Regions from separate parts of the Pseudomonas sp. G3-19 genome, predicted to be linked through region 2. Evidence: predicted binding sites of a transcription regulator. Region 2 holds the regulator's gene; the other holds the start of a gene.
The links. The regulator sigma-54, encoded in region 2, starts transcription at its own class of promoters, with help from an activator protein. The targets are predictions, from matches to a motif close to ANTGGCATNNANNTTGCTNT.

Region 1 (7,837 bases), 2.6 Mb from region 2:
CGAGGGACTCGGTTTGCAGCAACTCCAGCAATTGTTGAGCTGGAGCAAAGTCGTCGGTGATCAGTTGCAATAAATTAGTGTCGTGCATGGCTGGCCTTGGGTTTTAAGCGTCCAAAAGCCTGGCGCCGGCAAAAGCCTAGCGCTGGGCTTCGAAGTTGAGCAGTTTGCTGGCTACACGGTTGCTGTCGACTTTATAGCTGCCATCGGCAATCGCTGCTTTCAACTCGGCCACCCGGGCTTTGTCGACGGCAGGCTGATCGCGCAGCTTGTCAGTGACCTTCTGCAACTGTTGAGCCTCATTGCTGAGGTGTACCGATTCCCCGCTTTTTGCGGTACTGGCCGTTTCGGCCTGGGTATTCAGCGGCGCGGAGGTGCCGGATTCGGCGGTTTCCTTGGCGTTGCTGGTACGTGTACTGCCCGTAAGTGACGAGGAGCTGTTCAAACGGCTGAAATCGATGACCATGTTAAAAACCTCTGGGAATTTGGACGCTTGCCATGTTCTCGGCCATTCCCTGGAAAACTTTAGGCTCACTTTGCAATGAGCTGCATGTGCCGAAGCGTGTTCTGCTGCGGCACAGTTTAGGGAAGCATCGAGGCCGGCGCCAGTTTTCTGCCTGAGCGTTTTACATGGCCACTTCCACCTGGCCCGGCGCGATGACCTGCGCCTTGATCACCCGGTTGGAATTGAGGTTTTTCACCCGGATCTGTTCTTTCAAACCGCCATTGGCCAGGGCTTCGCCGGGCATGCGCACAGCGAGCGTACCGCTGCGGGCGATGATGACCACCTGATCACCCTTGCGCACCACTTCAGCCTGTTCCAGATGCACCAGGGTAATCACCTGATCGGCGACCGTTGGTCGGGTCAATTTCTGCCCGATGGCTTCATCCACCGACGTCAGGAAACCCTGATTGATCTGGCTGATGTCGCGTTCACGCAAGGTCACATCCTGCGGCTCGATAATTCCGGCGCGTTTCAGCGGGCGGGTGGTGGTGACAATCTCGCGAAACAGGCGGACTTGAGCGGGCACGAACACCGTCCACGGCGAGCTTCCCTCGCACCGGACCTTGACCGTTACCCGGCCCAGCGGACGGGCCGGACTCTCCAGCGACGCTGTCAATTCCTTGTCGCACATAGGCATGCGCATACGCGGGTCGAGCTGGTTGACCTCGATTTCGTAGCGGCCTTCCGTTTGACTGGTAGCCAGATAGTCTTCTACGGTGAACTCAAGAAAGCCTTGGGTGACGCCGATAAGCATGTCAGGCAAGGTAACCGTATCAGCACCGGCAGGGCTGCCAGCGAAGAAGAAGCAGACGGCAGACACCGCGCACAGCGCTTTGCGGGTGCGGGAGGTCAGGCGTCGGAAAAATGTCGTTTGAGCGTTCATACGAGTTAAAAAGCAAGCGCCGTGCCGTTTAGCAATGAATGTGCGTCGCAACAACACTTGGCGTTGGTGTAGGAGTCTGGGCATGGCTGGTGTAATGGATTCGGTGAACCAGCGCACGCAACTGGTAGGGCAGAATCGCCTGGAGCTGTTGTTGTTCCGTCTTGACGGTCAGCAGCTCTACGGCATCAACGTGTTCAAGGTGCGGGAAGTGCTGCAATGCCCGTCGCTGACGTTGATGCCCAAGTCCAGTCCTGTCGTGTGCGGGGTGGCGAATATCCGGGGGGCGACCATTCCGATCCTTGATCTGGCAATGGCGACCGGTTCCGGGGCGTTGAAAGACAAGAACAGTCCGTTCGTGATCATCACGGAGTACAACACCAAGACCCAGGGTTTCCTGGTTCGCTCGGTGGAGCGCATCGTCAACATGAACTGGGAAGAGATCCATCCGCCGCCCAAGGGCACGGGGCGCGATCACTACCTGACGGCTGTGACTCGGGTCGACAATCAGTTAGTCGAAATCATCGATGTCGAGAAGGTGCTGGCGGAAGTGGCGCCGACGCCCGAGGCGATTTCGGTCGGTGTGGTCGATGTTGAGACCCAGAGCAAGGCGTTGTCGCTGCGGGTGCTGACGGTCGATGACTCGTCGGTGGCGCGCAAGCAGGTCACGCGTTGCCTGCAGACGATCGGGGTTGAAGTGGTGGCGCTGAACGACGGCAAGCAGGCGCTGGATTACCTGCGCAAGCTGGTCGAAGAGGGCAAGAAGCCGGAAGAAGAGTTCCTGATGATGATTTCCGACATCGAGATGCCGGAGATGGACGGGTACACCCTGACGGCGGAGATCCGCAGCGACCCGCGCATGCAAAAGCTTCATATCATCCTGCATACTTCGTTGTCGGGGGTATTCAATCAGGCGATGGTCAAGAAAGTCGGTGCCGATGACTTCCTGGCCAAATTCCGTCCTGATGACCTGGCATCCCGGGTAGTCGACCGGATCAAAGCAGCAGATATCAGCTAGGGACCTTTTGTCTCTGGCGGTCAACACGATTTAAGAGGCGGCATCATTGTCTACGGGTAATTTGGATTTCGAACAATTCCGGGTCTTCCTGGAAAAAGCCTGTGGCATTTTGCTCGGTGAAAACAAGCAGTACCTGGTCTCGAGCCGTCTCAACAAACTGATGGAGCAGCAAGGCATCAAGTCCCTGGGTGAGCTGGTACAGCGCATCCAGACCCAGCCGCGCAGCGGTTTGCGCGAGCAGGTGGTCGATGCCATGACGACCAACGAAACCCTGTGGTTTCGGGACACCTATCCGTTTGAAGTCTTGAAGAACAAGGTGCTGCCCGAGGCAATCAAGGCCAGTCCCAACCAGCGTCTGCGGATCTGGTCGGCGGCGTGCTCGTCGGGTCAGGAACCGTATTCGCTGTCGATGTCGATCGATGAGTTCGAGCGCAGCAACCTCGGTCAGTTGAAGATGGGCGTGCAGATTGTTGCCACGGACTTGTCCGGCAGCATGCTGACCAACTGCAAGACCGGCGAGTACGACAGCCTGGCGATCGGTCGCGGTTTGTCCGCCGATCGTCTGCAGCGCTACTTCGACCCGAAAGGGCCGGGGCGCTGGGTGATCAAGGCGCCGATCAAGAACCGGGTGGAATTCCGTTCGTTCAACCTGCTCGACAGCTACGCGAGTCTGGGCAAGTTCGACATCGTGTTCTGCCGCAACGTGCTGATCTACTTCTCCGCCGAGGTGAAGAAAGACATCCTGTTGCGCATTCACAGCACGCTGAAGCCGGGCGGGTATCTGTTTCTTGGCGCGTCCGAAGCGCTGAACGGTCTGCCGGATCATTACCAGATGGTCCAGTGCAGCCCGGGGATCATTTACCAGGCGAAGTGATTGCATCGGCAACACGAGAAACGGGAGTCCTTGGGGGCTCCCGTTTTTTTGTGCCTGAATTATCTCCCTCACACGCCACAAAATCCCCTGTGGGAGCGGGCTTGCTCGCGAAGGCGGTGTGTCAGGAAAACAAATACTGACTTAGATGACGCTTTCGCGAGCAAGCCCGCTCCCACAGTTGTCCGGTGTCGGCGAGAGCACGCAAGCGGCAGAAAAGCGGCAGCCAGCGGAAACCGGTTGCCGCTTTTCTGGCATTGCCGCTTTGCCGGCTCCTCGCAAAGCCCCGGTTTACGGGGGTTGTTCTGTTTGGCACGGCGCTTGCTAAAGCTCAGGTACGAAAAACCGGTCACCCGAAGGTTCCCGACATGAGCATCAGCTTCGATAAAGCGCTCGGCATTCACGAAAAGGCATTGGGCTTCCGCGCCCAGCGTGCCGAAGTGCTGGCCAACAACATCGCCAACGCCGATACCCCGAACTACAAGGCTCGGGATCTGGACTTCTCCAAAGTGCTCGAAGCACAGACCCAGAAGAACGCCAACGGCACCATCGCCCTGAACATGACCAACAGCCGTCACATCGAAGCTGAAGGCCTGGGCAATGGCGACGAATCGCTGATGTATCGCACGCCGATGCAGCCTTCGATCGACCAGAACACCGTGGACGCTCAGCTTGAGCAGTCGAACTACGCGGAAAACGCGGTCGGCTTCCAGGCCAGCTTCACCCTGCTCAACAGCAAATTCAAAGGGCTGGTGTCAGCCCTGCGCGGAGAGTAATCCATGTCCCTGTCCAGCGTTTTCAACATTGCCGGCAGCGGCATGAGCGCACAAACCACGCGTCTGAACACCGTGGCTTCGAACATCGCCAACGCCGAAACCGTTTCGTCGAGCATTGACCAGACCTACCGCGCCCGTCACCCGGTGTTCGCCACCATGTTCCAGGGCGGCCAGAACAGTGGCAGCAACTCGCTGTTCCAGAGCCAGGACGCCGCAGGGCAGGGCGTGCAGGTACTTGGCGTGGTCGAAGACCAGAGCAATCTCGAAGCGCGTTACGAGCCGAACCATCCGGCCGCTGACGCCAAGGGCTACGTCTACTACCCGAACGTCAACGTGGTGGAAGAAATGGCTGACATGATTTCCGCGAGCCGTTCGTTCCAGACCAACGCCGAAATGATGAACACCGCCAAAACCATGATGCAGAAGGTACTGACCCTCGGTCAGTAATAAGGGGCGACGGCCATGAGTGTTACCGATACCACCAGCAGCCTGAGCATGAATGACATCCTGGCGAACTCCTCGAAGAAAACGAGCAGTTCGACCACCGGTGGCATTGCTTCGGCCACCAACAGCGCCACTGGCGGCAAAGCCCTGGGCAAGGATGCGTTCCTGCAACTGCTGGTCACCCAGCTGAAAAACCAGAACCCGCTTGATCCGCAGGACAACAGCGCTTTCGTAGCGCAGTTGGCGCAGTTCAGCAGCCTTGAGGGCATCACCACCCTCAACAGCACCGTCAGTTCGCTGGCCGGCAACTACAGCTCCTCGCAAGCCCTGCAGGCGTCGTCGCTGGTTGGCCGTAACGTGATCGTGCAGACCAACACCGTGCAATTGGACGACCCAAGCAAAGGCATGACCGGTTCGGTCACCGTGCCGTCGTCGATTGCCGGTGGCACGGTCAGCATTACCGACAGCAGCGGCACGGTGGTTCGCACCATCGATCTGGGCAGTCGCGCCGCAGGCAGCGCGAGCTTCACCTGGGACGGCAAGGACAAGGACGGCAATCTGGTGAAGACCGGTACCTATACCGTCAAAGCCAACGCCTCGATCAATGGCACCGCGACCGATATGGCGACCTACCTGCCAGCCACGGTCAACAGCGTGACCATCAGCCAGACCGGTGGCGAGCTGATGCTCAACCTGTCCGGCAAGGGCACCGTCGCCCTGTCCAAAGTACAAACCATTGGTATATAGAGCCGACTAACCGGCACAAAGGAGTGGAATATGTCTTTCAATATCGGCCTTAGCGGTCTCTATGCAGCCAACAAACAACTGGACGTGACCGGCAACAACATCGCCAACGTCGCGACCGCCGGTTTCAAATCGTCCCGTGCAGAATTCGAAGACGTTTACTCGTCGACCCGTCTGGGCAGTGGCAGCAAGGTCATCGGTAACGGTGTACGCCTGGCCAACGTTTCTCAGCAGTTCACCCAGGGTGACATCAACAACACCGGTAACGTGCTGGACATGGGTATCAACGGTTCCGGTTTCTTCACCATGAGCAACAACGGTTCGGTTTCCTATACCCGTGCCGGTACCTTCAAGGTCGACAACGCTGGTTACATCACCAACACCGACTACACCTCGCGCCTGCAGGGTTACGGTGTGGATGCCAACGGCAAGATCATCAATGGTGTGCTGACTGACCTGAAGATCGACACTTCCAACCTGGCGCCGAAGTCCACCTCGCTGGTGACCTCGACCATCAACCTGGACTCGACCGCTCCAGTAATCGACGACACAGTGCCCGCCGGCAAGTTCGATCCGAACAACCTCGCGACCTACACCAAATCGTTCAGCACGCCGATCTATGACAGTCAGGGCAACATGCACCCGATGGATCAGTACGTGGTCAAGACCGGTGCCAACACCTGGAAGGTCTACACCCTGGTAGACGGTCGTAATCCGGACGCTACCGGTAGCGATCCGAAGGTCACCGCGCCGACACCTTCGACCATGACGTTTGACTCCGCTGGCAAGCTGACTCAGGTCAGCACTCTGCCGGGTCCGGTGATCAGCAGTGACCTCAAGCTCAGTGGCTGGGTCCCGGGTAATGTGATCAACGGTACATTCAAGCCTAATGGTGCAGCCGCGAACCCGGCAGGCATCACCATTTCGATGGCTCAGACCACCCAGTACAACGCCGATACCGCCCGTTCGATCCCGACTCAGGATGGTTACGCCACTGGCCAGATCACCAACCTGACCATTGATGGCACCGGTACCCTGTTCGCCAACTTCAGCAACAACCAGAGCAAGGCCATCGGCCAGGTTGCGCTGGCCAGCTTCACCAACGAACAGGGCCTGCAGGCTATCGGTGGTACCAGCTGGAAAGAGACCTTCGCTTCCGGTATTCCGGGCTACGACGCGCCGAAAACCGGGACCTTGGGTGAGGTGGTATCCAACTCGCTGGAAGAGTCGAACGTTAACCTGACCAACGAGCTGGTGGACCTGATCAAGGGCCAGAGCAACTATCAGGCGAACGCCAAGACCATTTCGACCCAGAGCACCATCATGCAAACCATCATTCAGATGACCTGATTGCGGTTTCTGGTTGTGCAAGGGAGCCCCTCTTTTTGAGGGGCTTTTTTGTGGGCTATTGTTTTGTGGGCTTATCCGTTGCTGCGGTAACGGCTACTTAGGGTTTCGCCCTTACGGCGAGTCACTTTTGCAGACGCCCAAAAGTAACCAAAACGCTTCAGCCCCAACGTTCGGCCCTCGCCGTGGCTCGGGTTCCTTCGCTCCGGGATCGATCCGGGCGCATCGCCTCCGGTTTGCTTCGCTGCACCTCCTCTCGCTGTGTTTGGCTTCGCCAAACGGTCGCTTCGCTCCCACCCCCGGATAAATCCCTCCACTCAGCCTGCCGACGGGACCGGTACGGCAAAATCAAAAGCTTTCGGCGAGCTGACACTCGGCCATTGAGTGGTGAAAAGCATGCGCTTGGCTTTTGCTCTTCTGTGGAAGCCAGCCTGCTGGCGATGGCGGCCTGCCAGATGTACTCATCCTCTGGAGCTGCCGAAGGCTGCAATCTTTTGATCTGTGGCAGCAGCACTAAAGATCAAAAGATCGCAGCCTCGTTGCACTCGACAGCTCCTACAGTTAAATGGCAGACAAAAGAAAACCCCCGACAAACCAGAAGTCTGTCGGGGGTTTTCTTTTGCCTGGAAGCATCAGGCGTCTCGCGACGCCTGACCCGGCTCAGCTTATTGGCAAGCTTCGCAATCCGGCTCGTCGATCGCGCAAGCCTTTGGCACTGGCGCTGGGCCGGCCGGAGCTGCCAGAACCGAATCGTCGCCGTGGTTGCCGCCGCTGGAAACAGCGTTCAGCTTGCCGGTGTTGATGGTCGACTTCTCGGTGCTGGTCGCAGCCAGGGCACGGAGGTAGTAAGTGGTTTTCAGACCACGGTACCAGGCCATGCGGTAGGTCACGTCGAGCTTCTTGCCCGAGGCACCGGCGATGTACAGGTTCAGCGACTGGGCCTGGTCGATCCACTTCTGACGACGGCTTGCCGCGTCAACGATCCACTTGGTGTCCACTTCGAACGCGGTCGCGTAGAGCTCTTTGAGTTCTTGCGGGATGCGCTCGATCTGCTGAACCGAACCGTCGTAGTACTTCAGGTCGTTGATCATGACCGAGTCCCACAGACCGCGAGCCTTGAGGTCGCGAACCAGGTACGGGTTGATCACGGTGAATTCGCCCGACAGGTTCGATTTCACATACAGGTTCTGGTAGGTCGGTTCGATCGACTGCGATACGCCGGTGATGTTGGCGATGGTTGCGGTCGGTGCGATGG
Region 2 (7,837 bases):
GCAAACAGCAACGCCGTCACGACTGGCCCCAGTTCACGCAGCAACGTCAGGGCGACCATCTGCCCCACCGCCTGCTCCGAACCGTAGCTCGACAGAATACTGAAGCCCTGCAGCGCCAGCACCATGCCGATGAAAATCCCCGACACGACGATGATCACCAGCGACATCACGCCGACCGAATGCAACTGCTTGACCAGCAGGCCGAAACCGCCGCTGATACCGCCACGACCGAGCAGGGCGTGAAACAGGAACAGGGTCGCGCGGCCAAACACCGCGACGGCGTCGATCGCCGCCTCGCCGAACCGGCGTACGCGTTCTATTAATGAAATTTTGCGCATCAGCGCTTCCCCAGAAGATCTGCGCGGTAATCCGTCGCTGGAAAATGATACGGCACCGGGCCATCGGGGTTGCCGGTCATGAACTGGCGAATACGCGGTTCATCCGAATTCATCAATTCGTCCGGCGTGCCCTGCCCCAGCACCTGACCATCACCCACTACATAGATATAGTCAGCGATGCTCGCGGTTTCGGCCAGATCGTGGGAGACCACGATGCTGGTGATCCCCAGCGCATCGTTGAGCAGACGGATCAGGCGTACCAGCACGCCCATGGCGATCGGATCCTGACCGACGAAAGGCTCGTCATACATGAGAATCTGCGGATCGAGCGCAATCGCCCGGGCCAGGGCGACCCGACGCTTCATGCCGCCGGACAGCTCGTCGGGCATCAGCTCGATGGCACCGCGCAAACCGACCGCCTGCAATTTGAGCAGGACGATGTCGCGGATCATTTCATCCGGCAATTGGGTATGAACGCGCAGGGGGAAAGCGACGTTCTCGAAGACATCGAGATCGGTGAACAGCGCGCCGCTCTGAAACAGCACGCCCATGTGCTTGCGCGCATCGAACAGATCACTGCGCGACAGCGTCGGCAGGTTCTGGCCGTTGACCCAGACTTCGCCGCTGGATGGACGCAACTGCGCACCCATCAAGCGCAACAAAGTGGTCTTGCCGCACCCGGAAGGTCCCATGATGCCGGTAACCTTGCCACGCGGGATGCGAATATCGACGTTATTGAAAATGCTGCGCGCACCGCGCTTGAAGGAGACTCCCTTCAGCTCGACCGCGTAGGCGTTATCGGCACTCATCTAAACTCCTTGCGATGCAGCCTCTCACTCGGACGCCTGGCTTTCCGCAGAAAGCACATACCTCCCGGGCAGGCCGAACTGGCGGCGAACTATATCACTGCAAAGGCCAAGCGCCCAAGGCCCATGCCCCCCTGTGTTCAGCGATATGACAGGCGCGGCCGCGCTTTTTCAGGGTTTTGGTTACGAGGAATGACAAAGCACGACGAACTTGCGTGAGGCTTTTCAACATAACCGCTATAATCGCCGCCTTTTCATCGGGCTATACGATTTCTGACATGAGCCAATCCAGCGACCTGATTCAATCGGCACAACGCACCATCCGCCTCGAAGTGGAAGCCGTACAAGGCTTGTTGCCCCATATCGACGCCGATTTCGTACGCGCTTGCGAGATGATTCTGGCCAGCAAAGGCCGTGTGGTCGTGGTCGGCATGGGCAAATCCGGGCACGTCGGCAACAAGATTGCCGCGACCCTGGCCAGCACCGGCACCCCGGCATTTTTCGTCCACCCGGCCGAAGCCAGCCATGGCGACATGGGCATGATCACCCGCGACGACGTGATCCTCGCCCTCTCCAACTCCGGCTCGACCAACGAAATCGTCACCCTGCTGCCATTGATCAAGCGCCTCGGCATCCAGTTGATCAGCCTCACCGGCAATCCGCAGTCGCCGCTGGCCAAAGCTGCCGAAGTCAATCTCAACGTTCATGTCGAACACGAAGCCTGCCCGCTGAACCTGGCACCGACTTCCTCGACCACCGCCGCGCTGGTCATGGGCGATGCCCTGGCCGTGGCGCTGCTGGAAGCGCGTGGTTTCACCGCCGAAGATTTTGCCTTTTCACACCCGGGCGGCGCTCTGGGTCGACGCCTGCTGCTGAAAGTGGAAAACGTCATGCATGCCGGGCAAGAGCTGCCGCAAGTGCAGCGCGGCACCCTGCTCAAGGACGCGCTCATGGAAATGACCCGCAAGGGTCTGGGCATGACCGCGATCGTTGAAGCCGATGGCAAACTGGCCGGAATCTTCACCGACGGCGATTTGCGCCGCACGCTGGACCGCAGCATCGACATCCGCAGCGCCACCATCGACCAGGTCATGACCGCACACGGCAAGACCGCACGGCCCGAGATGCTCGCCGCCGAAGCCCTGAAAATCATGGAAGACCACCGAATCAACGCACTGGTTGTCGTGGACGAAGAAGATCGCCCGATCGGCGCCTTCAACCTCTCCGATCTGCTGCGTGCAGGAGTGATGTAATGACCACCGATCTGCTGCAACGCGGCAAAGCGATCAAACTGGCGGTGTTCGACGTCGACGGCGTCCTCACCGACGGGCGCCTGTACTTCCTCGAAGACGGCAGCGAATTCAAGACCTTCAACACCCTCGATGGCCAGGGCATCAAAATGCTGATGAATGCCGGTGTCGAGACTGCCATCATCAGTGGCCGCAAGACCCCGGTGGTTGAACGCCGGGCGAAGAACCTCGGTATCCCGCACCTGTTTCAGGGTCGCGAAGACAAATTGGTGGTTCTGGACGGCCTGCTGGCGCAACTGGGCCTAAGCTATGAACAGGTCGCCTACCTGGGTGACGACCTGCCTGACTTGCCGGTGATCCGCCGCGTAGGGCTGGGCATGGCCGTTGCCAATGCTGCCGACTTCGTGCGCGAACACGCCCATGGCGTCACTCGGGCCCGCGGTGGCGAAGGTGCCGCCCGCGAATTCTGCGAATTGATCCTGCGCGCCCAGGGCCGCCTCGATGCGGCCAACGCCGCGTACCTGTGAGCCAAATCATGTTTAGCAAAAAATTTCGCAACTTCCTGCTGTTCGGCTGCATCGCTGCGATGTTTGCGGCGGTCGGCTACTGGAACATCAGTCCGGAACGTTTCCTCGACAAGCCTGTGGCCAAGGTCGAAGACACTGCCATCGACTGGTACGCCACCAATACGCATACCCTGCAATATCTGCCGGACGGCAAAGTGCAGTACGAAATGACGTCGGACAAGGCCGAACACCTGAAAGCGACGGATGTGACTCTGGTTACCAAACCCGACCTCAACATGTATCGCGGCACCGAGTTTCCGTGGCACGTGACCAGCGAACGCGGCGAAGTGAATCCGGACGGAACGCAGGTAGAATTGATCGACTCGGTACGCATCAAGCGCACCGATGAAAAGAAACGCGACACCCTGATCACCAGCACACGCATGACGGTGTTCCCTCAGCAGCAATATGCGCAGACCGAGCAACCCGTTAGAATCGACGGCGCTGGCGGTGTATCGACTGGCGTGGGAATGAAGGCGTATTTGAAGGAAAGCAGGATACACCTGCAATCGAACGTAAGAGGACAGTATGAGGCTCGTTAAAACCCTCCCTATTTTGCTCAGTCTGGGCGCAGCACTGGGAAGCGTGAGCGCCTGGGCTCTGCCGAACGATCAGCAGCAACCTATCCGCATTCAGGCCGACGACGCCCAGCTGGACGACAAGAACGGCATCGCCACCTATAAAGGTGATGTGATCATCACCCAGGGCTCGATGATCGTTAAGGGCAATACGGTGACCATCACCCGTACTCCGACCGGCGATATCGACGTGGTGACCTCGGTGGGCAACCTTGCCTACTTCGAGCAACTGCAAACCCAGGGTGACGCCAAGCCTGTTCAGGGCTGGGGCGTGACGATTCAGTACCACGCCGCGCAAAACCGCGTCGTGCTGATCGACAAGGCCAAGGTTGTCGACAAGGACAACAACACCACTCAGGGCGAGAAAATCGTCTATGACACGGTGAAGAAACTGGCCAGTGCCGGTCGCGCTACCGGCAGCAAAGTCACCGAAGCGCGTCCGCGTATCGACATGGTGATCCAGCCGAAGAAGAAAACCGACGAGAAAACCCAGTAATGGCAACTCTGAAAGCTCAACACCTGGCCAAGGCCTATAAAAGCCGCCAGGTTGTGCGCGACGTCAGCCTGTCGATCGACAGCGGCCAGATCGTTGGCCTGCTCGGCCCGAACGGTGCCGGCAAGACCACCTGTTTCTACATGATCGTCGGCCTTGTGCAGGCCGATCAGGGTCGCGTGCTGATCGATGATCTGGACGTCAGCCATCAGCCGATGCACGGCCGCGCCAAGGCCGGTATCGGCTATCTGCCGCAAGAAGCGTCGATCTTCCGCAAACTGTCGGTGGCCGATAACATCATGGCCATCCTCGAAACCCGCACGGAACTCGACAAGGCCGGTCGTCGCAAGGAACTGGAAAGCCTACTGCAGGAATTCCACATCAGCCACATCCGCGACAACCTCGGCATGAGCCTGTCCGGTGGTGAACGCCGCCGGGTGGAAATCGCCCGCGCCCTGGCGACCGCACCGAAATTCATCCTGCTCGACGAGCCGTTCGCCGGTGTCGACCCGATTTCGGTCGGCGACATCAAGCAGATCATCCATCACCTCAAGGCCAAGGGCATCGGTGTTCTTATCACCGACCACAACGTGCGTGAGACCCTGGATATCTGCGAAACCGCCTACATCGTCAACGACGGTCAACTGATCGCGGAAGGCGATGCGGCGACCATCCTTGCCAACGATCTGGTGAAGGAAGTGTACCTGGGCCACGAGTTCCGCCTGTAAGCACCAAGGCACTTGGCCAGCCTCCGGGTGCTGTATCGATGAAGCAGGCTTTTTATACGCTTTTATTGTTACAGCGCTCTAGGCAAACACGACAGTTTCAGGCATATAATTTGCTTAAGTTTGGCGCTCCGGCGCCCTGTAGTGGATGGCGCATGCGCGCCGGCGAATAAGGTGTTAAGCCCCTGCCATGAAACCATCGCTAGTCTTGAGAATGGGCCAGCAGCTGACGATGACACCGCAGCTGCAACAGGCCATCCGCCTGCTCCAATTGTCGACCCTGGACCTGCAACAGGAAATCCAGGAGGCCCTGGAATCCAATCCGATGCTCGAACGCCAGGAAGAAGGCGACGACTTCGACAATACCGATCCTTTGGCCGACAACGCCGAACAAAAACCCAACACCGACATTCAGGAACCGTCCTATCAGGAAGCCGCCCCGACGGTGGACAATCTGGAAGATGGCGAATGGAACGAGCGCATTCCTAACGAACTGCCCGTTGATACCGCCTGGGAAGACGTCTACCAGACCAGCGCCAGCAGCCTGCCCAGCAGCGATGACGACGAGTGGGACTTCACCACCCGCACGTCCGCCGGCGAAAGCCTGCAAAGCCATCTGCTGTGGCAATTGAACCTGGCGCCGATGTCCGACACCGACCGCCTGATCGCCGTGACCCTGATCGATTGCATCAACAATCAGGGCTACCTGGACGAAACCCTCGAAGAAATTCTCGACGCCTTTGATCCGGAGCTCGACATCGAGCTGGACGAGATCGAAGCCGTTCTGCACCGCATTCAGCAGTTCGAACCGGCCGGTATCGGCGCGCGCAACCTCGGCGAATGCCTGCTGCTGCAACTGCGTCAGCTCCCGGCCAAGACCCCGTGGCTCAACGAAGCCAAACGTCTGGTCAGCGATTACATCGATCTGCTCGGCAGTCGCGACTACAGCCAGTTGATGCGGCGTATGAAGCTCAAGGAAGACGAGTTGCGTCAGGTCATCGAACTGGTGCAAAGCCTCAATCCGCGTCCGGGCTCGCAGATCGAATCGACCGAAGCCGAGTACGTGGTGCCCGACGTCATTGTGCGCAAGGATAACGAACGCTGGCTGGTCGAGCTGAATCAGGAGTCAGTGCCCCGTCTGCGGGTTAACGCGCAGTACGCCGGTTTCGTCCGTCGCGCCGACACCAGCGCCGACAACACCTTCATGCGCAACCAGTTGCAAGAGGCACGCTGGTTCATCAAGAGCCTGCAAAGCCGCAACGAAACCCTGATGAAGGTGGCCACCCAGATCGTCGAGCATCAGCGCGGCTTCCTGGAGTATGGCGATGAAGCCATGAAGCCGTTGGTCCTGCATGACATCGCCGAGGCGGTCGGCATGCACGAATCGACGATTTCCCGGGTCACCACGCAGAAATTCATGCATACCCCGCGCGGTATTTATGAACTGAAATACTTTTTCTCCAGCCACGTCAGCACCTCCGAAGGCGGTGAATGCTCGTCGACGGCGATCCGCGCGATCATCAAAAAACTGGTTGCGGCGGAAAATCAGAAAAAGCCGTTGAGTGACAGCAAGATCGCTGGTTTACTGGAGGCACAAGGCATTCAGGTGGCTCGCCGCACCGTCGCCAAGTACCGCGAATCCCTCGGGATCGCGCCTTCGAGCGAACGCAAGCGGTTGATGTAAGCCACGTTACAGCGTTCCAGTGGCAGGCTCTTCGGCCTGCCGCTTTATGCACTGGCAACGAAGGAGAAGCTGTATGCAAGTCAACATCAGTGGACACCAACTGGAAGTGACCGAACCTCTGCGCACCTACATCAACGAGAAACTCGAACGATTGGAGCGCCATTTCGACAAGATCACCAACGTGCAAGTCACGATGTGCGTCGAAAAGCTCAAGCAGAAAATCGAAGCCACCTTGCATATACCCGGCAGCGAAGTGGTCGCTAACGCAGAAGATACTGACATGTACGCTGCGATCGACTCACTGACCGACAAGCTGGATCGCCAACTCAAAAAGCATAAGGAAAAGACCCAGAGCCTCCTTCAGGGCGCGACAGGTCGTTAACACTCCCAACCCATGATCCGACTTGAAAGTATCCTGACCCCCGGCCGTTCCCTGGTGAACGTGCCGGGCGGCAGTAAAAAGAAAGCCCTCGAACAGATTGCCAACCTCATCCATAAAGAAGTGCCGGATCTGGCCATGCAGGATGTTTTCGAGAGCCTGGTAGCCCGTGAGAAACTCGGATCCACCGGTTTCGGCAACGGCATCGCCATTCCCCACTGTCGCCTCAAAGGCTGCGAAGCGCCTATCAGCGCGTTGATGCACCTTGATGCCCCCATCGATTTCGATGCCATCGACGGCGCACCGGTCGACCTGCTGTTTGTACTGCTGGTCCCGGAAGCGGCCACCGATGCCCACCTGGAATTACTGCGCCAGATCGCCAGCATGCTCGATCGCAAGGAAGTGCGCGAAAAACTGCGCAGCGCACCGAGCAACGAAGCCTTGTATCAGGTCGTCCTGAGCGAGCAGAACGGTCATTAATCATGCGTTTGATCATCGTCAGCGGCCGCTCCGGCTCGGGTAAAAGTACCGCCCTGAATGTCCTTGAGGACAACGGCTACTACTGCATCGACAACCTGCCGGCCGGTCTGCTGCCGGAACTCGCCGAACGCGCCCTGATTCACACCGAACTGGCCCAGCCGCTGGTGGCCGTGTCGATCGATGCACGCAATCTGCCGAGCCACCTGTCGCGTTTCCCCGAACTGCTTGAAGAAGTCCGTGCCCGGCACATCCAGTGCGATGTGTTGTATCTGGATGCCGACGAAGAAACCCTGCTCAAGCGCTTCTCGGAAACCCGCCGGCGCCATCCGTTGAGCACTGCCAACCGCTCGCTGGCCGAAGCGATCGAAGATGAAACCGCCCTGCTCGGCCCGATCGCCGACCTGGCCGACCTCAAGGTCAACACCACCAATCTGAATCTGTACCAGTTGCGTGACACCATCAAGCTGCGACTGCTGAACCAGCCGGAACCGGGCACGGCGTTTCTGGTCGAGTCGTTCGGCTTCAAGCGCGGCATGCC

Region 1: the regulator sigma-54 is predicted to act here: its motif matches at 3,580-3,599, upstream of flgB (flagellar basal body rod protein FlgB).

Annotation. Positions count from the first base shown of each region.
Region 1 is NZ_JBMPIQ010000003.1:2,586,511-2,594,347, reverse strand. Features, by position in the region: gene ACOYXI_RS11960 (flagella synthesis protein FlgN) at 1-88, opposite strand, end outside; gene flgM (flagellar biosynthesis anti-sigma factor FlgM) at 137-463, opposite strand; gene flgA (flagellar basal body P-ring formation chaperone FlgA) at 624-1,385, opposite strand; gene ACOYXI_RS11945 (chemotaxis protein CheV) at 1,468-2,400, shown strand; gene cheR (protein-glutamate O-methyltransferase CheR) at 2,447-3,274, shown strand; gene flgB (flagellar basal body rod protein FlgB) at 3,640-4,047, shown strand; gene flgC (flagellar basal body rod protein FlgC) at 4,051-4,494, shown strand; gene flgD (flagellar hook assembly protein FlgD) at 4,510-5,238, shown strand; gene flgE (flagellar hook protein FlgE) at 5,269-6,585, shown strand; gene ACOYXI_RS11915 (ribonucleoside-diphosphate reductase subunit alpha) at 7,248-7,837, opposite strand, start outside.
Region 2 is NZ_JBMPIQ010000003.1:5,224,745-5,232,581, reverse strand. Features, by position in the region: gene mlaE (lipid asymmetry maintenance ABC transporter permease subunit MlaE) at 1-338, opposite strand, end outside; gene ACOYXI_RS23765 (ATP-binding cassette domain-containing protein) at 338-1,147, opposite strand; gene ACOYXI_RS23760 (KpsF/GutQ family sugar-phosphate isomerase) at 1,423-2,397, shown strand; gene ACOYXI_RS23755 (KdsC family phosphatase) at 2,397-2,921, shown strand; gene lptC (LPS export ABC transporter periplasmic protein LptC) at 2,930-3,502, shown strand; gene lptA (lipopolysaccharide transport periplasmic protein LptA) at 3,489-4,034, shown strand; gene lptB (LPS export ABC transporter ATP-binding protein) at 4,034-4,759, shown strand; gene ACOYXI_RS23735 (RNA polymerase factor sigma-54) at 4,947-6,440, shown strand; gene hpf (ribosome hibernation-promoting factor, HPF/YfiA family) at 6,514-6,822, shown strand; gene ptsN (PTS IIA-like nitrogen regulatory protein PtsN) at 6,835-7,299, shown strand; gene rapZ (RNase adapter RapZ) at 7,302-7,837, shown strand, end outside.